DNA from 3 places in the Neorhizobium sp. R1-B genome. Region 3 is predicted to be linked to each of the others. Evidence: riboswitches for the same ligand, from Rfam matches in the RefSeq annotation. Region 3 holds a riboswitch; each other region holds the start of a gene.
What was found. Region 3 has a riboswitch for thiamine pyrophosphate ahead of EDE05_RS10630 (multidrug effflux MFS transporter). Riboswitches for the same ligand answer to the same signal wherever they lie in the genome.
Positions count from the first base shown of each region.

Region 1 (7,832 bases), on a different contig from region 3:
TCGCTGGTGCCGGAGCTGCAGAGAGGCGCTCGTCAGCCGGTTCCCCGGTTCAACGTTAAGGCTGGCATTCCGGCCGACCTGATCCGCAATCGCCCGGATATTCGTGCGACGGAGCGTCAGTTGGCATCCGCAGTGGCGGAAATCGGCGTTGCCGAAGCGCAGCTTTATCCGGCGATCACGCTCGGCGGTTCCATTTCGCCGCGTTACAATGCCATTGCCGGCGCCTTGGACACCCGCTCGCTGACGTGGTCCTTCGGGCCGCAACTCAGCCTGCCGATCTTTGACGGCGGACGCCTCAAGGGCAACGTGAAGCTCGCGGAATCGACCGCACGCGAGGCCTATCTCAACTGGAAGCAGAGCGTTCTGGACGCCGTCGAGGAGGTGGAAAACGCGCTCGCCGCCGTTGCCCGCGATCGCCGCACCGTGGATGCCCTGCAGGCGACGGTGAAGTCCTATCAGGAGGCGCTGCAGCTTGCGACCGCAAGCTACCGCGACGGCGCTTCGTCGCTGCTCGACGTTCTCGACGCACAGCGTCAGGTTTCGACCGCCCAGGCAAACCTTGCCCAGGCCGTGCAGCAAGTGGCGCAGGACTACGTCGCGCTCAACGTCGCGATCGGCGGCGGTTACGCCTTTGGCGCGGCCGACACCAAGGTGGCCTCTGTCGTCGTAACCAAATAAGCTCACTCGACAACCTGACAAAGAAAAACCTCCGAAGCCCTGGCTTCGGAGGTTTTTTATCATGGACCGACAGGCCGGGGACGATCAGTTCTTGGCACGCTCGACGTAGGAATTGTCTTCCGTGGCGATGACGACCCGGGTGCCGGCGTCGATATGTGGCGGAACCATTGTCCGAACCCCGTTCGAGAGGATCGCCGGCTTGTAAGAAGAGGAGGCCGTCTGGCCCTTCACGACCGGTTCCGTTTCGACGATCTCTAGCGTGACGTGGCGCGGTAGCTGAAGAGCCAGCGCAACGCCCTCATGCATGGAAAGAATGCAGGTCATGCCTTCCTGGAGATAGGCCTTCTGGTCGCCCATCGTCTCGACGTCGACCACCACCTGGTCGTAGGTCTCCGGGTTCATGAAGTGGAAGCCTTCGCCGTCTTCGTAGAGATACTGGAAATTCACGTCCTCGACAAAGGCGCGCTCCACCTGCTCGGTGGTCCGCCAGCGCTCCGATACCTTAACGCCATCGACGATACGGCGCATATTGACCTGGGTGACCGGCGTGCCTTTGCCGGGGTGGAAGTTCTCGGCGGTGAGAACGACATAGAGTTTGCCGTCGACTTCGAGGACGTTGCCCTTGCGGACCGAAGAAGCGATGATCTTGACCATGATAATCCTTATATAGCCTGGCGGCTTGTCACTGCCGGAAATGCGTCGTAGAGGACCGGGCGATAACCGGCCTGAAGGACGGATCGTCTGTTTTCCGCGCGGGAACTACCCTAAAATAGCGCAAAGTGGAAGCCTCGCCGCGGAGAACCGGCAAAGAAAGCCATAAATGAACGCGCCCAGACCTGCCACATCCCGGACGCCCTGGTGGACGCCGGAAAGCCACAAGGACCGCCGGCCCTTCCTCATGGGCCGCAACGCGGTGCAGACCGCCTTGCGCGGCTTCTTCGGCAAGCGCGACTTCGTCGAGGTGGACACGGCCGCTTTGCAGGTCTCTCCTGGTAACGAGACCCATTTGCATGCTTTCGCGACGGAGGCCATCGCGATTGATGGCAAGAGGGCACCTCTCTACCTGCACACCTCCCCCGAATTTGCGGCAAAGAAGCTGCTGGCTGCCGGTGAGCGCCGTATCTTCACCTTTGCGCATGTCTATCGCAACCGGGAGCGCGGACCGCTGCATCATCCCGAATTCACCATGCTCGAGTGGTATCGCGTCGGCGAAAGCTACGAGCAGCTCATGGACGACTGTGCGCATATGCTGGCACTGGCGGCCGAGACCGCGAAGACCAAGCGTTTTGTTTTCCGTCAGATGGAAATTGATCCCTTTGCGGAGCCGGAACGCCTGACGCTCGCCGAAGCCTTCCACCGCTTTGCCAGCACCGATTTGCTTGCATCCGTTGCGGCGAGCGGCGACACGAACCGCGATCTTCTTGCAACGGGTCTGAAACAAGCCGGCATACGGTTCTCGGAGGACGATACCTGGGCCGATCTTTTCAGCAAGGTGCTCGTGGAGAAGATCGAGCCCAATCTCGGGCAAGGCCGGGCAACCATTCTCTGCGAATACCCGGTTTCCGAGGCAGCGCTGGCAAGGCCTTCGGCGCGTGATCCGCGTGTGGCTGAACGGTTCGAGCTTTACGCCTGCGGGGTCGAACTGGCGAATGCTTTCGGGGAATTGACGGACGCCGGCGAGCAGCGCCGCCGCTTCGAACACGAGATGGCGGAAAAAGCCCGCATCTACGGGGAGCGCTACCCGCTCGACGAGGATTTTCTCGACGCGCTTTCGATCATGCCGGCGGCAAGCGGCGCGGCGCTCGGCTTCGACCGGCTCGCCATGCTGGCCACGGGTGCCACGCGCATTGAGCAGGTCATGTGGGCGCCGGTCGCGGAGGTGTTTGGATGACCGCGACGCGTTCATTGAAGACTACCGATGAGCTGGCATCCGCCGGACTGATCGAACCGGGAAAACTCCCAGCCATTCGCGCCGTCGCGGACCGTTACGCCATAGCCCTGACGCCGACCGTGGTTTCGCTCATCGACCGTACCGACCGGCAGGATCCTGTCGCCCGGCAATTCGTGCCCGATCCGGCCGAGTTGCTGGCGACGCCGGAAGAACGCGCCGACCCCATCGGCGATCAGGCGCACAGTCCGGTAAAGGGCATCGTCCATCGTTATCCGGACCGCGTGCTGTTGAAGGCCGTGCATATCTGCCCGGTCTATTGCCGCTTCTGTTTTCGCCGCGAAATGGTCGGTCCGCAGGGCGACGGCACGCTGGCGCCAGCAGAGCTGTCGGCGGCGCTCGCCTATATCCGCGCACATTCCGAGATCTGGGAAGTGATTCTCACCGGCGGAGATCCGCTGGTCCTTTCGCCGCGGCGGCTTTCGGTAATCATGCAGGGGCTTGCTGATATCCCGCATGTGAAGATCGTCCGCTTCCATACGCGGGTTCCGGTGGTCGAGCCGGACCGCGTGGACGAGGCGATGATCGCCGCCCTGAAGGAAAGCGGCAAGGTGATCTATGTGGCGCTTCACGCCAACCATCCCCGCGAACTGAGCGATACCGCCCGCGCCGCGTGCGCGCGGTTGATCGATGCAGGCATTCCCATGGTCAGCCAGACGGTGCTGCTCAAGGGCATCAACGATGATCCGGTCGTGCTCGGCGACCTGATGAAGGCTTTTGTCGAAACCCGGGTCAAACCCTATTATCTGCATCATCCGGATCTTGCGCCCGGCACCAGCCATTTCCGGCTGGATATCGCCGATGGGCAGAAGATCGTTGCGGCGCTGCGCGGAAATGTTTCCGGGCTGTGCCAGCCGACCTATGTCCTGGATATTCCGGGCGGTCATGGCAAGGCGATGATCGGCAAAAGTGCGGTACGCACGGAAGGCGGCTGCTATTCGGTCAGCGATTTCCGCGGCGAGGAGCACAGATATCCTCCGAAGTGACGCGCGCTCGCCTTCACGCGACAGCTCCTGCCCGTGTTTTGGAGAGCCCACACGAATGCGGAACCTCATTTGATTTTGTATGTGTGGCTCCGCATTCGCGTGGCCTTCGGCGTTCTTTCGGGGTGTCCTGCCCCTACAGGTGATCATCTCGCCTCGCTGCGTGGCTTCATTTGCGGTCTCCTTTCGGGAAACCTTGCCACTTGCACGGCTATACCGAACCGGACATGGCTGCCCGGGGGAGGCTTGATAGGAAGCGATCGGGTTGATGGCCCGCTCTCCTCCATGGCTTTCACCTCTTCCACCTTTCCCGCACGTTACGGGTCCAATGGAAGCGCCGGCTCCCGCCTGCCCGCGAACGTCTCGCGAAACACTCCGGCGACGGAAGCGGGAGGATTGTAGGCATGGATGCGGAGGGTGGGGATGATGACGCGGTCAAGTCATTGGAGATGCTGAGCGGCGGCGATGAATTGTCCCCGGGACAAACATGGAAAGGCAGCATTGTGGGGCGTGCCCCGCCATACCCCCTCTGTCCTGCCGGACATCTCCCCCTCAAGGGGGGAGATCGGCTGGAAGCGAGGCCCTAACCCAGTCAAAGCCTTGAGATTGCCGCAAGATTGCTGAATTCTGCTCCCCGCCGGCTTCCTGCCCTTCACGATTGGAAAGGGATCGCTGAGCATGCCTCCTTCGATCTCCCCCTTGAGGGGGAGATGCCCGGCAGGGCAGAGGAGGGTGAACCGGCCTCGACGTGAACTGGCCCAACGTCGAAGGGCATGGGATCATGCTCACTCCTTCCCCACCGGCATGTAGAGATCGCCGCCGTCGCGGTATTTGGCGGCCATGGCTTCCAGTCCCTCCTTCTGCGCCTCAGCCCGGATATCATGCGAAATCCGCATCGAGCAGAACTTCGGGCCGCACATGGAGCAGAAATGCGCCACCTTGTGCGCTTCCTTCGGCAAGGTCTCGTCATGGAAGGAGCGCGCCGTTTCCGGATCGAGCGACAGGTTGAACTGGTCCTCCCACCGGAACTCGAAACGGGCGCGGGAAAGCGCGTCGTCGCGAACCCGGGCTGCCGGATGGCCCTTGGCGAGATCGGCCGCATGCGCGGCGATCTTGTAGGTGATGACGCCGACCTTGACGTCGTTGCGGTCCGGCAGGCCGAGATGTTCCTTCGGCGTCACGTAGCAGAGCATCGCCGTGCCGAACCAGCCGATCATCGCTGCCCCGATCCCTGAGGTGATGTGGTCGTAGCCGGGAGCGATATCGGTCGTCAGCGGCCCGAGCGTGTAGAACGGCGCCTCGCCGCAAACCTTGAGCTGCTTGTCCATGTTTTCCTTGATCTTGTGCATCGGCACATGACCGGGGCCTTCGATCATCACCTGGCAATCCTTCGCCCAGGCGATCTTGGTGAGTTCGCCGAGCGTCTCCAGCTCCGCAAACTGCGCCGCGTCGTTGGCATCAGCGATCGAGCCGGGACGCAGGCCATCGCCGAGCGAGAAGGACACGTCATAGGCCCGGCAGATATCGCAGATTTCCTCGAAATGCTCGTAGAGGAAGCTCTCCTTGTGGTGATGCAGACACCACTTTGCCATGATCGAGCCGCCGCGCGAGACGATGCCGGTGACGCGATTGACGGTGAGCGGGATGTAGGGAAGCCTGACGCCCGCGTGGATGGTGAAATAATCGACGCCCTGTTCAGCCTGCTCGATCAACGTGTCGCGATAGACCTCCCAGGTCAGGTCTTCGGCGATGCCGTTCACCTTTTCGAGCGCCTGGTAGAGCGGCACCGTGCCGATCGGCACCGGCGAATTGCGAATGATCCATTCGCGGATATTGTGGATGTTCCGGCCGGTGGACAGGTCCATGACCGTATCCGCACCCCAGCGGATCGACCAGACCATCTTTTCGACCTCCTCCGCCATGGAGGAAGTGACGGCGGAGTTACCGATATTGGCGTTGATCTTCACCAGGAAATTCCGGCCGATGATCATCGGCTCGCTTTCGGGGTGGTTGATGTTGGAGGGGATTATCGCCCGTCCTTCCGCGACTTCGCGGCGAACGAATTCAGGGGTCACGAAATCCGGAATATGCGCTCCGAAGCTCTCGCCGTCACGGATGAGAGCTTCCTTGGCCGCCTGCCGGCCGAGATTTTCGCGGATGGCGATGAACTCCATTTCCGCCGTGACGATGCCGGCGCGCGCATAGGCAAGCTGGGTAACGGCCCTGCCGTCTTTCGCCTTCAGGGGCGTGTTGCGGACCGGGAATTCCGGCGTCAGGCGATCGCCGGTGACAAACCCGTTGTCCTCCGGTTTCACGACGCGGCCTTCATAGGATTCGACATCGCCGCGCGCCCTGATCCAGCTTTCGCGCAGCCGCGGCAGGCCGGCTTCGATCGAGACCGCATGGGCCGGATCGGTGTAGGGGCCGGAGGAATCGTAGACGGTGACCGGCGGCTCGCCGGAGGTCGGATGCAGCGCGATCTCACGCATCGGCACCCGGATATCCGCGTGGACGACACCGGATTTGAAAACTTTGGTGGAGGCGGGAAGCGGACCGGTCGTGACGACAGGCGTAAGCTTTGGTGTGGCGATATTCATGGGTGAGGCTCCAAGGTTTGCCGTTTGGAGACCCAGTTCCAGTGTTGGAATGATGGAAAAACGCCTGAGCCGATGGACGGGAATCCCGCCTGAAAGCCGTGAGCGCTCGCACCGTCCCTACGCCAGTATGAACTGGATCAGGTTCAACGGGTCACTGCGCCTCGGCGGCAAAGCCGTCCGACCAGCAGTATCTCAGCCCCTTGCCGGGACCCCCCTGGTGAATGCGAGCATCAAAAACCTGCCGAGCGCCCGTGTCAAGCCAAAGCTGGCCATGCGGATATCTCGGATTTTAGCGAATCCCGCAGCCCTAACTTCACGACGTTTCTTACCGGAATTTTATGCTTTCCGACGTAGACAGTGTTCCCGGCGATGAACGCAAATTCCAGTCATTGGAGATGTCGAGATGAACGAGACTATTCGCGAACTGCTGGCACGGGTCGGCGGGCTTCCGGTTGCAGTGACCGAACTTGAAGATGCGGCCGATCTTTATGCGGCCGGGCTTTCCTCCTTTGCCTCCGTGCAGCTGATGCTGGCCATCGAAGAGGCTTTCGACATCGAGTTTCCCGACAGCCTCCTGAATCGCAAGTCCTTTGCCAGCATCTCGGCAATCGAGCAGACGGTCGCCCAGATCGTGAAAGCCCGTGAGGCTGCGTGATGAGCCTCCCAGCCTTTGCCGCCGACATGACGCTCGGCGCACGTGCCCGCCGAGTGGCGGAGGTCGCGGCCGAAAATGCCGACCGCGTCGACCGGGAAGCCCGTTTTCCGCAGGAAGCGGTCGATGCCATGAGGGCCGAACGCCTGCTCGGCATTCAGGTCCCCATATCGCTTGGCGGCGAGGGGGCTTCGACACAGGAGATCGCGGAGGTCTGCTCCATCCTGGGACAGGCATGCGCGGCAAGCGCCATGGTCTTCGCCATGCACCAGATCAAGGTGTCAAGCCTGGTCGAGCACGGCGGCGACAGCGAGTGGCATAGGGATTTCATGCGCGAGCTTTGCGCCCGTCAGCTTCTTGTCGCCTCCGCGACAACGGAAGGCGGCATCGGTGGCAATCTGCGCAATTCCATCTGCGCCATCGAGATCGACGGAAACATCTGCCGCCTGACGAAGGACGCGACCGTCATTTCTTACGGCGTTCATGCGGATGTCATCATGGTGACCTCCCGCGCCCACGCCGACGCGGCTCCGGGCGACCAGGTCATGACCGTTTTCAGGAAGAACCAGTATACGCTGGAAAAGACGGTGGACTGGGATACGCTCGGCATGCGGGGCACCTGCTCTGACGGCTTTATCTTCAAAGGCGAGGCGCCGGTCACGCAGATCTTCCCGAAACCGTTTGCCGAAATCGCGGCGCAGAGCATGCTTGCCTCGTCGCACCTCCTCTGGAGCGCGGTATGGTATGGCATCGCAGCCGATGCGGTATTGCGTGCGCAGGCCTTCGTGCGCGCCGCCGCTCGCAAGGCGAATGGCACCACGCCGCCCGGCGCGTTGAGACTCGCGGAAACATCCAACCTGCTGCAGCTCCTGAAGTCGAACATTCTTTCGGGCCTGAAGGCCTACGAGGACGCCAAGGCTGAGCCGGACCAGCTTTCCTCGATGGCGTTTTCGATCGCCATGAACAACGTCAAG
Region 1 covers NZ_SOEM01000010.1:184,525-192,356, reverse strand. Annotated here, with positions in the region: gene EDE05_RS15955 (efflux transporter outer membrane subunit) at 1-678, shown strand, start outside; gene efp (elongation factor P) at 763-1,332, opposite strand; gene epmA (EF-P lysine aminoacylase EpmA) at 1,499-2,569, shown strand; gene EDE05_RS15940 (lysine-2,3-aminomutase-like protein) at 2,566-3,612, shown strand; gene thiC (phosphomethylpyrimidine synthase ThiC) at 4,395-6,206, opposite strand; TPP riboswitch at 6,303-6,432, opposite strand; gene EDE05_RS15925 (acyl carrier protein) at 6,610-6,861, shown strand; gene EDE05_RS15920 (acyl-CoA dehydrogenase family protein) at 6,861-7,832, shown strand, end outside.
Region 1: linked by a shared signal. The riboswitch ahead of thiC (phosphomethylpyrimidine synthase ThiC) and the one ahead of EDE05_RS10630 (multidrug effflux MFS transporter) in region 3 are both predicted to bind thiamine pyrophosphate.

Region 2 (7,832 bases), 240 kb from region 3:
ATAGGGACGGAGGACATCCGCAACGACTTCGGCGATTTCGGCATTGGCAATCATGCCGATCTTGACCGCATCGACCCGGATGTCGGCAAAAATGGCGTGGATCTGCTCGGCCACGAAAGCGGGTGGTACGAGATGCACGCCTGTTACCCCGACCGTGTTTTGCGCCGTCAAGGCAGTAAGGACTGCCATTCCAAAGGTGCCCCGCGCCGAAAACGTCTTCAGGTCCGCCTGAATTCCCGCGCCGCCGGAGGGATCGGAGCCTGCGATGGATAAAACATTGCGGATCATAGGCGCGCCTTTCTGACCTCGTCAGTTATTCTTCGTGCGGCTTCCTTCGGGTCCGGCTGGCCGCAAATGGCGGAGACTACGGCGATCCCGTGGGCACCTGCCGCCAGCGCCTTGCCGGCGTGTTCCGCCCTGAGGCCGCCGATGGCGACCGCTGGCACCGATGCGGCCGCCACGATACGCGCCAATCCATCGAAGCCGATCGGCTGCTTGTGATCCGGTTTGGTGGGAGTGGCGAAGACCGGGCCTATTCCGACGTAGTCGACGAGAGATGGATCGACGCCCTGCGCAAGCTCCTCGGTTTCGACCGACACGCCGACGATCATACCCTCTCCGACGCGGCGGCGCGCCATCGATGCCCCCATGTCGCTCTGTCCCACATGCACTCCCTCGGCGCCGATGGCGATCGCGGCTTCGACATCGTCATTGACGATCAAAGGTATGCCGCTGCCTGCGAGTGCCGCTTTCAACGCCTGACCGGTCTCGATCATCCTTGCGGTGCTGGCGTTTTTGTCACGCAATTGAACCATGGTCGCACCACCTTCCACGGCGAGCCGAGCGGTCTGCGCCATGCCGAGGCCTTGGCATAACTCGGGATCGAGGACGAGATAGACGGATAGATCGAAGGCTTTCATGCTGCTACGACCTTCGCTTTGGCATCCAGCGTCTCTGGCGAAAGCGATGCCAACCGGTCAAGAAAAAGGGGAGAGAAAGAACCGGGGCCATTAGCAGTGAGTGCTGCTTCCTCCCCCGCGACCGCGAACATCGCGAGGGCGGCCACCGTCGCGTCGAACGGCCTATCCGGACGGACTGCGACAAAGGCACCAACCAGAGCGGTCAGAGAGCAACCAAGTGCCGTAACACGAGGCATAAGATCAGATCCGCCGAGGATATGGACGGAGCGAAAACCGTTGGTAACGAAGTCCATTTCGCCGGTAACGGCTACGACGCAGGCGTGATCACGAGCAAGCGCAACGGCGGCGTCTTCGGCCTTTTCGGTTTTGTCGCCGCTGTCGACGCCCTGACCGCGAGATTGCGCTCCTGTAAGTGCCATGATCTCCGAGGCGTTGCCGCGAATGACTGTGGGCTTCAGCGCCAGGAGTTCTGTAACGGCAGCGCTGCGGTAGGGGGTCGCGAAATGGGCGACTGGATCGAGGATCCAGGGCTTGCCCTCCTCGCTGGCAGCTTTTGCCGCTTCCTTCATGCCGGAAAGGAAGTAAGGCGAAAGCGTTCCGATGTTGATCGTCAACGCCGCAGCGATGCGAGCGAAATCTCCTGCTTCCTCCTTCGCATGCACCATGGCTGGCGAGGCGCCGGCGGCGAGCATCACATTGGCCGCAATGTTCATCGCCACGAAATTGGTGATGTTCTGCACAAGGGGGTTCTTTTGGCGCATTGCCGATAGAATCTGGCCTGGAGTGTCTGTCATCTGCGTCCTCGCCTTTTCAGGTGGAGGGGCGCAGGGCATTTCATCAGAAAAAGCCCAGGCGACTCCCTCCGCCAGCATGATCTGGTTCAGGTTCAAAGGGTACTTCTCAGCCCGGCAACCCGGACGCCCCTGTCTGAGGCAAGGACTAGCGCATATGCCGCCATGGGCGCCAGCGATTTTTGTCAAAAAAACTACTTGTAGCTCTAGTCGCTAGAGGTTGTAGTTATGGTACCCGATCCCAGGCGGAGAGAAAGATGACAGCAAAGAATCAGGCTCGTTACAAGATCGGCGGAATGGATTGCGCAAGTTGCGCGGCAAAGATCGACACAGCAGTTCGACGCATTCCCGGCGTCCAGGATGTTTCCGTTTCTGTTGCTGCAGGCACGATGATGGTCAGCCATGATGGAACGTGCGACCTGCCAGTGATCGAAACGAAGGTTACCGGGCTTGGTTACTCGCTGCGCGCTCTTGGGCAGAAGTCGCCTCGACCAGCAGAGCTGCCGGATCACGGCCTTGATCATGAAGGTCACGACCATGGTCTCCCCGAGACGAAAGATCTTGCAGGATTGCATGAGCACGATCGCATGGACGGATTGTGGTGGAAGAGCGCCAAAGGACGGCTGACGATACTGGCAGGTATTGCACTGGCAGCAGCTTATGGGGTCGGGCACCTGGTTCCGGCCTACGACACCTATATCTTCGTAGCCGCCATGCTCGTCGGCTTGGTGCCGATCGCCCGCCGCGCCGTCATGGCGGCCTTGGCGGGTACGCCGTTTTCGATCGAGATGCTGATGACCATCGCTGCCCTTGGTGCCGTGGTCATCGATGCGTCGGAGGAAGCGGCGGCGGTGGTCTTCCTATTCCTCGTCGGGGAGCTTCTGGAAGGTGTCGCCGCCGGCAAAGCGCGCCAGAGTATTCAAAGCCTGACGGCACTGGTGCCGAAGACCGCGCTGCTGGAAATAAACGGCAAGACACGAGAAGTACCGGCAGAAGATCTTGGGATCGGATCGATCATCCTGGTGCGGCCAGGCGACCGCATCTCTGCGGACGGCATCATTGTCGCCGGCGAAAGCGCAATCAATGAAGCGCCGGTGACGGGCGAGAGCATATCGGTCGTAAAGACTGTCGGCGATGCGGTTTTCGCCGGCACGGTGAATGGAGACGCGGCCCTGCGGGTGCAAGTGACAGCGGCTTCCGCCGACAATACCATCGCCCGGATTGTGCGCCTGGTCGAGGAAGCGCAGGAAAGCAAGGCACCGACCGAACGCTTCATCGACCGCTTTTCGCGCTATTATACGCCAGCCGTCGTGGTCGTCGCAGCGCTGGTCGCAGTGTTGCCGCCACTTATCACTGGTGAAGCCTGGGAAGGTTGGATCTACAAAGGGCTTGCCATTCTTCTGATCGGCTGCCCTTGTGCGTTGGTCATCTCAACGCCTGCTGCAATTGCTGCGTCACTGTCCTCCGGTGCCAGGCGCGGTCTGTTGATGAAAGGCGGTGCGGTCCTCGAAATGGTGGGCAAGGTCACAGCCATCGCGCTGGACAAAACCGGCACGTTGACCGCCGGTAAGCCTCGGGTAACCGATGTGATTGCCTTCGGGCGTAATGCCGATGAGGTGCTTCGCATCGCTGCCGCGCTCGAAACCGGGTCCAGTCATCCGCTGGCGATGGCCATTCTCGCCAAGGCTGCGGACGATGAAGTAGACATTCCTGCCGCGAGCGATGCGAGGGCGCTTGGCGGCGAGGGTATAACGGCGGTCGTCGAGGGCCAGGAGGCCTTCCTGGGTTCGCCGAAAGCAGCGGCCGATCGGGTTTCGCTGTCCATGGCGCATCGGCGGCAGATCGCCGGCCTTAATGATGAGGGTAAGACCGTATCCGTGTTGATCGCGGCCGGCGTGCTGGCCGGCGCGATCGCCATGCGCGACGAACCGCGGCCCGACGCGAAAGAGGGCTTGAAAGCGCTGACGAATGCCGGCGTCCGGACGGTCATGTTGACAGGCGATAACGCCCGTACCGCGAGCGCGATCGGCAAGGATCTCGGCCTCGAGGTGCATGCCGAGCTGATGCCTGAGGACAAGCAGCGGATCATTGCGGAATTGAAACGCAAGGGTTTTACAGTTGGCAAGGTGGGTGATGGTATCAACGATGCGCCGGCCTTGGCGGCGGCGGACGTCGGCATCGCCATGGGCGGGGGCACGGATGTGGCGCTCGAAACGGCCGACGCCGCGGTACTTCACGGCCGTGTACGCGACATTGCCGACATGATCGAGTTGTCGAAGCGCACGATGCGCAACATCCACCAGAACATTGCCATTGCTCTCGGCCTGAAGGCCGTCTTCCTTGTAACCACGGTTCTCGGTGTGACCGGGCTCTGGCCGGCAATTCTGGCGGATACCGGTGCCACTGTGCTTGTCACGCTCAATGCGCTGCGTCTGCTACGCGGTCGGTGAAAGGATGGCAAATGCCTCATAGGGTTTGAGTTCCACAACCGGACCAAGGTTGTCGATGGGGTGGTAATTTGTGATCAGGCATCGGCCGGTGGTCTTCAATTCATCCGGTATGGTCAAAGATACTTCCCGTGCGGTGAAGTTGGCGATGACGACCAGCCGCTCATGGTCGAGGCTGCGGGAATAGACAAAAACGTCCGGATGCTGATCCAGCCAGGACTGATAAAGCCCATAGACGATAACCGGATGTGCTTTCCTTAGGGCGATCAGCTGCCGGTAGTGGTTCCAGACCGAACGTTCGTCGGTCATGGCAGTTTCTGCATTGATCGTTGTATAATTGGGGTTGACCTCTATCCACGGCACGCCGGAGGAAAAGCCGCCATGGGGCGCAGCGCTCCATTGCATCGGCGTACGCGCATTGTCACGTGCGTTGTCATTGGCGCCTGTGATGAATTCCTCCGGCGACAGCCCGGCCTCGATGTGCAGGCGGTGCATGTTGAGGGTCTCGATATCCCGATATTGATCTATCTTGGTAAAGGGGACGTTGGTCATCCCGATTTCTTCGCCCTGATAGATGAAGGGTGTGCCCTTCAAGAGATGCAGCACGGTCGCCAGCATCTTGGCGGATTCGGACGGATAGCCGCGGGAGTCGCCATATTTGGAGACGGCGCGGGGCAGGTCGTGGTTTCCCCAGAAAAGGGAGTTCCATCCGTCTTCCGACAACGCATATTGCCATTTGCTGAGCACCGACTTCAGCTTCACGAGATCGAAGGGCTTGGAGCGCCACTTGCCGTAGACTTCGTCCCATTGCTGCGTGACATGCTCGAACTGGAAGACCATCGAAAGTTCGTTGCGATCGCGCCCGGTATAGAGCAAGGCCGAACCCGGCGTCGCGCTCCAGGCTTCGCCGACGGTAAGAATGTTGCGGCCACCGAAGGTTTCGCGGTTCATTTCCTGCAGATAGTCGTGCAGATGCGGCCCGTCCTTCACCAGTTCCTGGTCGACCTGCTTGCCGATATAGTCGATGACGTCCATGCGAAAGCCGGCAATGCCACGTTCGAGCCACCAGTTCATCATGTCGTAGATTTCTCGCCGGACCTTCGGGTTTTCCCAGTTGAGATCCGGCTGGCGACGGGAGAAGAGGTGGAGGTAATATTCCCCGGTTTGAGGATCGAGCGTCCAGGCCGGTCCGCCAAAGGAAGACATGAGGCCATTCGGAGGGGCGCCGTCGGGACCGGGTTTTCGCCAAATATAGAAGTCGCGATAGGGATTGCTGGGGGACTTGCGGGCTTCGAGAAACCAGGGATGTTCGTCGGACGTGTGGTTGACGACCAGATCCAGGACGATCCCGATACCGCGTTTCCTGGCCTCGGCTATCAGGCGATCGAAATCCGCCAGGGTGCCGAACTCGGGAGCAATGTCTCGGTAATCGGAAATATCATAGCCGTTGTCGTCCATTGGCGACTTGTAGATCGGTGAAAGCCAGATGACGTCGATGCCGAGATTTTTTAGATAATCCAGCTTTGAGGTAATGCCCGGTAGATCGCCGATACCGTCTCCGTTGCTGTCGGCGAAGCTTCGCGGATAAATCTGATATACGGTGGCCGTGTGCCACCATTTGCGCTCCATAGGAGGCGATGTCGGTTGCTCGGCCATAGCCGCGGGCTGATGTGGGACCTGGTTCATATCGTCGTCTCTCCCTGCCTGCTCAAATCGCTCACTGGCGCAACGTCGCAAGCTCACCCGTGTTCCCCCAAAATTGGAACAGGCTGGCGGCTCGGGGGTTAGTCCAAGAGGTAACAAGTTAGAGGAGCACCCGATGAACAGTAGACTTCCACCCGTCCCGGAAGACAACCGCAGCCCGAAGGGTACCGGCGAACCTGCGACCTCGGGAACCGGCGATGAACGCACGACCAATCCGGGCACAGCGAATTTCGAAAAGCAGGGGCAGCAGGGTAACACCAAGGTCAACACGACCCACCAGGGCTACCAGCAGGATCGATAAGGAGACTTGCGATGTCGACATCCGATAAGACCCCTGCCAGCATCCGTCAGGGTGGTCCCGGTGCTTCCCACGAAAATGCAAAGGCGCCGCTTGAAGTTAAAAAACCGCCTGCGGACGATGATCGTCGTTCCAAGAGCCGTGTTTCCGGCGGTGGCGGTGAGCGAGACAGCCATCACACCCACGATTCCGAAAAGAAGGGCGGCGGAACGCGACCCGCCCATTGAGCCGGGACAAACCGATCTGAAGGAACCCTTTTCGCTGCCGCGAGAAGGGTTCTTGCGTCGCTGTCTGATTTCGACTGGGCGTAAGAGCATTTAATGCCCCGTAAGCGCTCAGTGTTCGGCCTGGTTTCGCCTGCCTGTTAAAACGATAGGAGCCTCTTTCAGCATTCGGTAAGCCGAAGGCGCTAAATTAGCGTCACTAGAATTATGGCCGGCTACTTTGGAGGCTTGATTGGCGGGCAGTTCCCATTTGAGAGAAACCGACGAGCAGCTGCAGGATATGGATATTTTGCAGGCTCTGTTCGAAGGAGCCCATCAGCCGATTCTCATCAAAGATGACCAATCGCGCTTCTTGTATCTCAATAAAAAAGCCTGCGACATGATCGGCATGAAGCCGGAGCATCTCTTAGGCCGCACGGGGCATGAATTTCTGCAAAAATCGGATGCCGACCGAATACGGGCAATAGACGTTGAGGTGATGGCGACCGGCCAGGAAAGCCTGCTCGAAGAAGAAGTAACCGGTCGAGGCGGCGTCACTCGAATCCTGGTAACCCATAAACGTCGAGCACTCCTTCCTATTGGCGGGACGACAAAACCCGTGTTGATCGCGGTTATCTCCGACATCACCAAATTGCGCCGCGCCGAACAGGTTTTACGTGCGAGCGAAGAGCATTATCGTTCTTTTGTGGAGCTCCACCCACAGACCCCGTGGGTGGCGGACGCCTCGGGAGATGTGATCGAGGTCGGACCGAGTTGGCAGCATGCATCCGGGCTCGATTTACACGAAGCTCTCGGACGGGGTTGGGAAAAAACGATCCATCCGCAGGATCTTCCGCACGTCATCGAGCAATGGCAGGCAGCGGTGGAAAACGCCGCCCGCTTCGACATGGTCTATCGCATCGGGCCTGTAAAGGGTCGGTATCGCTGGTTTCGCAACCGCGCGGCACCCCGCCTGAACGAGGCTGGCGAGGTATGCAGGTGGTATGGTCTGCTGGAAGACGTTCATGACCGCCAGCTCGCCCTTAAAGCCTTACAATCAAGCGAGCAGAGGCTGCGCGAGCACCGCGATCGGCTGGAAAAAACCGTCGAGGAAAGGACTGTCGAAGTCCAGTTGAAGAATGTCGAACTGGACCGCCTTCTACAGCAGGAGAGGGCGATCAACGCCCTTCAGCGACGGTTCGTGGCGATGATTTCTCATGAGTTTCGCACGCCGCTTGCCGTTATCGACGGAGCAGCGCAGCGGCTGACCCGCACGAAGGGTGCCGTGACGCCGCAATTCCTTTCCGACAAGTGCGTGCAGATCAAGGGCGCGGTCGTGCGTATGGTCGAGCTGATGGAGAGTATTTTGGCCGCCGGCCGAATAGCCACCGGCACGATCGCAATCGATAAAAGGCCCTGCTCTCTTTCCGCAGTGATTGAGGAATGTATCGCGCACCGGTTGGAGATCA
Region 2 covers NZ_SOEM01000006.1:258,099-265,930, forward strand. Annotated here, with positions in the region: gene thiD (bifunctional hydroxymethylpyrimidine kinase/phosphomethylpyrimidine kinase) at 1-288, opposite strand, end outside; gene thiE (thiamine phosphate synthase) at 285-920, opposite strand; gene thiM (hydroxyethylthiazole kinase) at 917-1,714, opposite strand; TPP riboswitch at 1,761-1,855, opposite strand; gene EDE05_RS11795 (heavy metal translocating P-type ATPase) at 1,969-4,161, shown strand; gene EDE05_RS11800 (alpha-glucosidase) at 4,147-5,844, opposite strand; gene EDE05_RS11805 (hypothetical protein) at 5,978-6,163, shown strand; gene EDE05_RS11810 (hypothetical protein) at 6,175-6,387, shown strand; gene EDE05_RS11815 (PAS domain-containing sensor histidine kinase) at 6,617-7,832, shown strand, end outside.
Region 2: linked by a shared signal. The riboswitch ahead of thiM (hydroxyethylthiazole kinase) and the one ahead of EDE05_RS10630 (multidrug effflux MFS transporter) in region 3 are both predicted to bind thiamine pyrophosphate.

Region 3 (7,832 bases):
GAACCTCGGCCTTGTAGCGGCGGTAGTCGTCGCCGAACTTCTCTTCGAGATAGCGCTCCTCGCGGGCGATCACCTGCGTCTGGATCGCGATCAGCACCAACGGGAGCAAGGCGAAGGCGATCGGCCCGTCGAAACCGATCGCAAGGCCGGCGTAGACAAGCGCCATGCCGAGATACATGGGATTGCGGGTCCACCGATAAGGACCGTTCGTGGCGATGAGGGTCGTTGGCTGCGACGGCGGAATGTTGGTGCCCAGCCGCCGGAACAGCCCCGCCGCCGCAAGCATGATCGCCGCGCCGGCAACGAACAGCGGCGCGCCCGTCGCGACCAGCAACCGCCAGTCGATGCCGAACGAGCGCAGGGGGACGAACCGCTCCACCGCCAGCCCCAACAGCAGCGCTCCCAGATAGACGAAGGGCGGAGGGAAGCGGACACCCGCGCTGTCCGGTTCGACGGCCATGTTCATCTCCAATCTGTGCTCTCAAACCAGCATCGATTGTTGGGCGAAGATACCCGCCATCGCGCCTTGCCATGTTGCCGTGGTGACCGAGGGCAAGACGGGGTTGGTGAGGTCGCCGGCAGCGTAGATGCCCGGCATGCTGGTTTCGCGGCGCTCGTCGACCTTGAGCACGACGCCGAGGGGTGTGTCGGCCGTGGCGAGACCCAGTGATTCATGCAGGCTCGCGGACGGCTTGTTGCGCGGATGCGCGAACAGGATGTCGACCGCAACGTTTGGCCCGGTATCGAGCTTGATCGTGGCGTTGTGGCTCCCGTGACGGGCGACGCCGGTGATCCGGCCATCGACGACAGGTACGTTGCGGCCCGCCAAATCGGCCCGGATATCGGATGAAATCTCGTGACCATCGGCGAAGACCGTCAGCCTGTCAGTCCAATCGCGAAATAGCCTGACCTGGTTCATTGACTGCGGACCGGACCAGACGAGGCCCCAATGCTGGCCGGCGACTTCGAAGCCGTCGCAATAGGGGCATGGAATGATGGATGTGCCCCAGCTCTCGGCATAGCCCGGAACATCAGGCATCTGGTCAACGACGCCATAGCTCAGGATCAGGCGGCGCGCCCCAAGGCTTTCGCCATCGCCAGTGAGGACGGAGAAGTTGTCGATGGTGCCGGAAATGCTGTCGGCACGGGCATTGACCAGCCGGATCGCGGGATAACGCGCCAGCTGTTGCCGCGCCTCGGCCAGGATGTCCAGCGGTGGCTTGTGATCGTGGCCGAGCATACCGTGCGAGCGGCCCGCGAAGCGATTACGCGGCAGGCCGGTATCAAGAACGGTGACCTTACGGCGGGCACGGCCGAGCTGCAGGGCGGCGGCGAGACCGGCAAAGCTGCCGCCGATGATGATGACGTCATCCATGGTAGTGGGCTCCGTATTGTGGGTAGAGGATGTTGGGTTCGAACCCGCGATGGCTTGGGCGTGCGGAAGGCCGATGGTGGACAGCGCGGCCAGCTTTAGCAGTGTTCGTCGTTGCATGGCGCCCTCGTGTTTTTCGATTCATTCATTGGCTTGCATATTTCTGAAACTAAGTGGTATCGTAATTCGAGAATAAAGATACTGTCAAGGACTGGAATTGAAATGACCGAAAATAGTCGAGGCCGGCGCGGCCGGCCCGCTAACGAGGCGCTTGGTCAAACCATAGTCGACGCCGCGAGCGAACTTTTTGCGGAATTGGGTTTTCAAGCGACGACATTGGACAAGGTCGCTCAGCGGGCGAAGATATCCAAACTCAGCATCTACAGGCACTTCGAGAGCAAAGAGGCCCTGTTTGGCGCGGCGTTTGCGGCCCGGTGCCATCAGTTAATCCCGCAGGTCCTTTTTGAAGGCGTCGACGGTTCGGCCGAAGATCAGCTCATGGCGGTGGGATCGTCCCTGCTTCGCACGCTGTTGCGCCCGGACGTCCGCAATGTCGAAGCCATGGTCATGGCCGACACGACGAATCAAAAGTCGTTGGGTAAGCTGCATTACGACGCCGGCCCCGCCCATATCATCGCCCAAATCGAGGTTCTGTTGCGTCAATTGCACGACAAGGCGGTTCTAAACGTGCCCGATCCTCTCCGGTCCGCCCGCTTGTTCGCTGCGCTTTTCAAAGGGTCCGATCTCCTGATTATTGCACGCTTCGATCAGGGGCGAGCAGAGGACGACAAGGAGATCGAATCCTACTGCCGATCGGCCGTCGCCATGTTCATGGCCGCGCACGGCGGCAATGCGATCGGCGGAGTAACCGCTGCGACCCATTCGAGGCCTTAGTGCCGGCTTGGCAGACCGTCAGCTTTCGGGAAGCTGCAACGGTGGTCTGAACGGCGGAAATAAAGGCGCTATTCAGACTGTCAGCTTGGCGCATTGCCAGTAGGAAAAGCGGACATGTTGCTTATCGCAGTTAACGGTGGGCTTGAGCCCCTTGAGGTCATCGGCTGCCGAAGAAACGCGTTTAAAATCCAGCTTGTGAGACAAAGTCGGGGTTGACACTGCGAGAATGCTTGCCAGGGGGTGGGTGAATTTCCAGGTGAGGTTTTAGGTGGTAACTGTCCGTACCCCTCAAAAAGCGTGCTTGCTTGCGATTTTCGCTCTATCATCGTCTACACCGAGGGGTGCCCTGCCAAAGGGCTGAGATACTGCTGGCCAACGCAGCGCAGTGACCCTTTGAACCTGATCCGGATCATGCCGGCGAAGGGACGGGTCCGACACCTATCCTCAGCCGGCCTCTTAGACGAGGCCGTAATGACACTGACGAAACCAAAGCTCGGAACGAATACCCCTAGAGGCAGCACGATCAAGATCTTGCCCTCACCCTCGATTTCTCCGCGGCGGAGCGGCTTGGAGAGGGCTGAGACATGATGCGCTCCCCTCCAAGGTTCTCGACAATCATCCTATTGTGCGCTCTTTCGGTCATACCGCTGAACGTGTTCCTGCCTTCGCTGGCGAATATCGCCGGGGATTTTCATATAAGCTATGCTTTCGCTAGCTTGTCGTTGGCAGGCTATGCGGTGGTCGCCGTTGCGGTGGAAATGGTCATGGGTCCGCTGTCGGATCGGTTCGGACGGCGACCGATCATTCTGGCGAACCTTGCTGCTTTCACGCTTGGATCAATCGGCTGTGCCCTATCGCCTGATATTTGGATATTCCTCGCCTTCCGTATGCTTCAGGCTACAATTACCTCCTGCTACCCGGTCGCTATGGCGGTCATCAGGGATACCGTCGGAAAGGAGCGGACGGCGAGCAGGATCGGCTATACGGCAATGATCTGGGCGATCGCGCCGATGTTCGCCCCGGCATTCGGCGGGGCTTTAGATCAGGCCCTTGGCTGGCGGGCGATTTTCTGGTGTCTCGCCCTCGCCGGGGCAGTGATGTTCCTCTTGTGCTGGTTCGGTCTGAGCGAAACCAACAAAGCGCGCTCGGACACGATTGCTCAGCAGTTCCGAACCTATCCGGCCTTGTTCCGCGCGCCGCGCTTCTGGGCCTACGGATTGTGCATGTCGTTCTCGGTTGGAGCGTTCTATGCCTTCCTTGCCGGCGCTCCATTGGCGGCAACATCGGCATATGACCTACAGGCCGGAACGCTCGGTATCTTCATGGGCGTCACAACCCTGGGCTATATCTTCGGCAGCTTCCTGTCGGGGCGATATGCCGGGCGCGTGCCGTTGACCACCATGATGATTATGGGGCGCGTCGTAGCGTGCGCGTGCCCTATAATCGGCTTGGCCCTGTTTCTGGCAGGCTTCAGGAATGCCATTGCGCTATTCGGCCCCTGCATCCTGATCGGCATCGGCAACGGCCTGACCATGCCGAGTGCCAATGCCGGGATGCTCTCGGTGCGTCCGGATCTCGCCGGAAGCGCCGCCGGATTGGCCGGTGCCATGACGGTTGGCGGCGGTGCGGCCCTTTCATCGATCACGGGGGCGATGCTGACAGAAAACGACGCGACCTATGGGCTCTTCTGCATCATTCTTCTTTCGACGACGATTGGGCTGCTGGCTGCGACATTCGCCGCACTTACCGATAAACACGATTCCACGATAACAGCGGTGAAGTCATCCCATGCTGCCAGCCAATCCGAACGAGGATGAAGATGTCTAGTTCACAACGCATTCTTGCAGCCAGTGCGGTCGTTCGCGACGAAAGACGGCGCATTATTTCTCGTCCAGCGCCGATCCACTAGACAAGGCGTGCTGGATGCTACCGGGCGGCCGCACCGATCTCGGCACACGCGACGTGACGACGCCGTGAGCGATGTCCGCTTCCAGGAAGCGCGCGAGACGGCATCTACCGCCGAGGTGAAGGCGCGTTGCCGCCCGGCGGCATTGGCGATCGGTCGGTGGTACCGCAGGCGACCAGAGCGGCAGCCATCCGTGACCAGTTCCTCGTGTTAAAGGAGGAAGAACTCGACGTATCAGGTCAGGGATCATCTCGCAGTCACTGGTCTTAATGCCACCCATGGGCTTCTACTCCTGTCGCGATTCCGCCTGGGGTACAGCGCTTGCGACAATACTGGCGTCGAGCGATTCATAGCTCGCGAGGTCAATCAGGTCGTATAGTTCGGCCCGTGTCTGCATCCTGGCCACCAAATCTGTCGTGGCGCCATGCTGGGCAAGCTCCCCGTAGAGGTCCTGCTGCGCCCTGTTGGCGACCCGAAGTGACGATACCGGCCAGATCACCATCTTGTAGCCGAGGTCCTGGAGCGCGCCGGCCGTCATGGGAGGAGAGCGACCGAACTCCGTCATGTTAGCCAGGAGAGGGACGCCTCCCATGGCGGCTGCGAACTCGGCGAACATGGCTTCGGTGATCAGAGCCTCCGGGAAGATGGCATCCGCGCCAGCCTTGACGTACAGACGGGCGCGGTCGATTGCCCGTTCTATCCCTTCGTCTGCGACAGCGTCCGTACGTGCCACGATGACAAGAGAACGACGAGCCCTCGCTGCGGCGGCAACCTTGGCTGCCATGTCTTCGGGGGTCGCGAGCTTCTTGTCGTTCAGGTGACCGCACTTCTTCGGCAGCACCTGATCCTCAATCTGGATCGCGGCAGCACCGACTTCTTCAAGACGCCGTACCGTGTTCATGACATTCAAGACTTCGCCAAAGCCCGTGTCTCCATCGACCAGCAATGGAAGACCCGAGGCCCCAACGATCTGCCGGGTGAAGAACAAGACGTCTTCGAGCGTCAGGATTCCGAGATCGGGCAGCCCCATCGAAGCGCTCATCGCTGCCCCGGACAGGTACAGCGCCTCGAAGCCCGCGGCCTTGGCCTGGAGCGCTGCAAGGCCGTTATGCGCCCCCGGCATCCTGACGATCTCCGGCTTGCGCAAGAGAAGGCGAAGCCTGTCACCCGCCGGATTTTCGTCATTTGGGTTAGGAAGAAGATAATTCATTGCGGTCAATCCACCTGCAGTGCTGTCTTGTGCCTCCACTTCGCGAAGCGCGGAAGAAGGAGGGGGATAATGAGGACGGCGGCAGCCATGATCCACAGCGTAATCGAGATCGGGCTCGACCATAGGATGGCCACATCTCCGGCAGAGAGCGATAGCGCTCGCCTCAGGCTCTGCTCCAGTATCTTACCGAGCACGAGGCCGAGGATGAGCGGTGCCATGGGCACGCCGAGACGGCGCAGGAGGTAACCGCCGACACCAAGGCCGACCATGAGGACGAGATCGAATGTCGTCGATTTGCCCGAGTAGACCCCGATCGCGCTCACGACGACAATGAACGGCACCAGGACCCAGGCCGGGACGGACAGCATCCTGGCGAACACGCCGACAAGCGGGATATTGATCGCCAAAAGGATGAAGTTGCCAATGAACAGCGAGGCGATGAGACCCCAGACCAGATCAGGCTGCGAGCGGAAGAGCGCGGGACCGGGTGTCAGGTTGTAGAGCGTCAGGACGCCCAGCATGATCGCCGTGGTCCCGGAGCTTGGAATGCCCAGCGTCAGCATCGGGATGAAGTTGGAGTTGGAAGCGCTGTTGTTTGCCGCCTCGACCGAAGCGAGCCCGCGCACATCTCCCTCTCCGAAACGGCTCCCTTCCGGATCGCTCTTTTCGACAACACGTTTCTCGGTGGTGTAGGCGAGCGCAGAAGCCACGGTCCCACCCGCGCCCGGAAGAATGCCGACGAAGAACCCGATGAGCGAGCCACGCAGCGTCGCCATGTTCGTGAAGCGCATCTCCTGACGGTTGAATAGCGAGCGCCCGAACTGCTCGATGCGGACGGCTGCTCCACCATGCTTGGCGTCCAGCATGATCAGCAACTCGCTGATCGCGAAGAGGCCGATCACGACAGTGGCGAACTGAACGCCGTCCACCAGGTTCGGCGAGCCAAACGTGTAGCGGTAGACACCCGAGTTCGCATCGATGCCGATCGTGGAGATCGCGAGCCCGAGCCCGATCGCGAGCATCGCCTTCACGGGCTGGTCCGTGAGAAGGCCCGTAAGACACGCGAAGGCGAAGACCATGAGCGCGACATACTCCACGGGTCCGAATGCCAAGGCCCATTTCGCCAAAACCGGGGCCGCAAGGACAATCCCCAAGGTCGCAATGGCCGACCCGACGAACGAGGTCCAGGCGGACAGGGACAGGGCAATCCCTGCTTTCCCTTGGCGTGCGAGCGGATAGCCTTCCAGAGCGGTCATCACTGCAGACGCTTCGCCCGGCACGTTCAGCAGGATGGCGCTGATGCGACCGCCGTATTCGGAGCCGATATAGATGGCCGCCATCAGGATCAGCGAGCCTTCCGGCGGCAGTCCCAGCGCGAACACGACTGGAACCAGCATGGCAACGGCGTTGATGGGCCCAAGACCCGGTAAGACACCGACCATCGTCCCGACGACGGCTCCAAGCGCAGCCAGGAGCAGGTTTGTCGGAGCAAGAGCGACTCCGAATCCGTGTAACAGGTAGTTGAACGAATCCATCAGACGATCCCTCCGAATGGACCCACCGGAAGAACGACCTCCAGAACTCGGTCGAAGAGCAGGTAGGAAGAGACCGCGAGCACGACACCCGTTACCGCACCCTGCCACCACTTAGCGCCGAAGATCATCGCGATCGGGACCATGAAGATTGTCGTCGCGATTACGAAGCCGAGCGGCTGGAAGAGCAGCGCATAGCCAACGAGACAGCCACATAAAGCTGCGAGCGCTCCGATAGGCCCCGCTGGTTCGCAGGACGGTTCTCCGGGCCTCAGCACCAAGATGACGCCGCACAGCGCGATCATGCCTGCAGCTATGAGCGGAAACGCTCGGGGCCCAACAGGTTCGTAGGCGAAGGGTGCTTGAAGCGCGTATCCGAACACGAGCATCATTGCTGCGACCGCGATTGCGGTCGCTCCCAGGAGGCGGTCGGTTTTCATGATGCGAGGCCTTATTTGGTCGTGGCGAGACCGAAGTCAGCGGCGAGCTTCTTGTATGACGCCACCTGTTTTTCCACGAACGCCTTCGTCTCCTCGCCCGTCATGGGAAGCGGGAAGAGGTTGCGCTTCTGAAGTTCCGCGGCGTAGTCGGGAGACTGCATCGTCTTGGCGAAAGCATCAGCCCACCACTTATAGTCCGCGTCGCTGACTTCAGGTCCGACATAGAACCCGCGGACGATGGGCCACTTGATGTCAAATCCCTGTTCGGTGGCCGTCGGCACCTGGGACAGCTTGCCTGGGAGCCTCTGCTCCGAGAAGATCGCAAGAAGCCTCAGCGGCGCGCCACCATCGATTGCTGCCTGGCTGTCACCCACGTCGTTCATGCAGACATGGACGTGTCCGCCCTGAAGTGCGGTTGCGCAATCCCCGCCGCCCTCGAACGCCACAAAGCGCATGGCTTTGTAGTCGATGCCTGCGG
Region 3 covers NZ_SOEM01000006.1:15,406-23,237, forward strand. Annotated here, with positions in the region: gene EDE05_RS10615 (isoprenylcysteine carboxylmethyltransferase family protein) at 1-460, opposite strand, end outside; gene EDE05_RS10620 (NAD(P)/FAD-dependent oxidoreductase) at 482-1,375, opposite strand; gene EDE05_RS10625 (TetR/AcrR family transcriptional regulator) at 1,595-2,266, shown strand; TPP riboswitch at 2,594-2,709, shown strand; gene EDE05_RS10630 (multidrug effflux MFS transporter) at 2,851-4,083, shown strand; gene prpB (methylisocitrate lyase) at 4,459-5,382, opposite strand; gene EDE05_RS10640 (tripartite tricarboxylate transporter permease) at 5,388-6,917, opposite strand; gene EDE05_RS10645 (tripartite tricarboxylate transporter TctB family protein) at 6,917-7,354, opposite strand; gene EDE05_RS10650 (tripartite tricarboxylate transporter substrate-binding protein) at 7,366-7,832, opposite strand, start outside.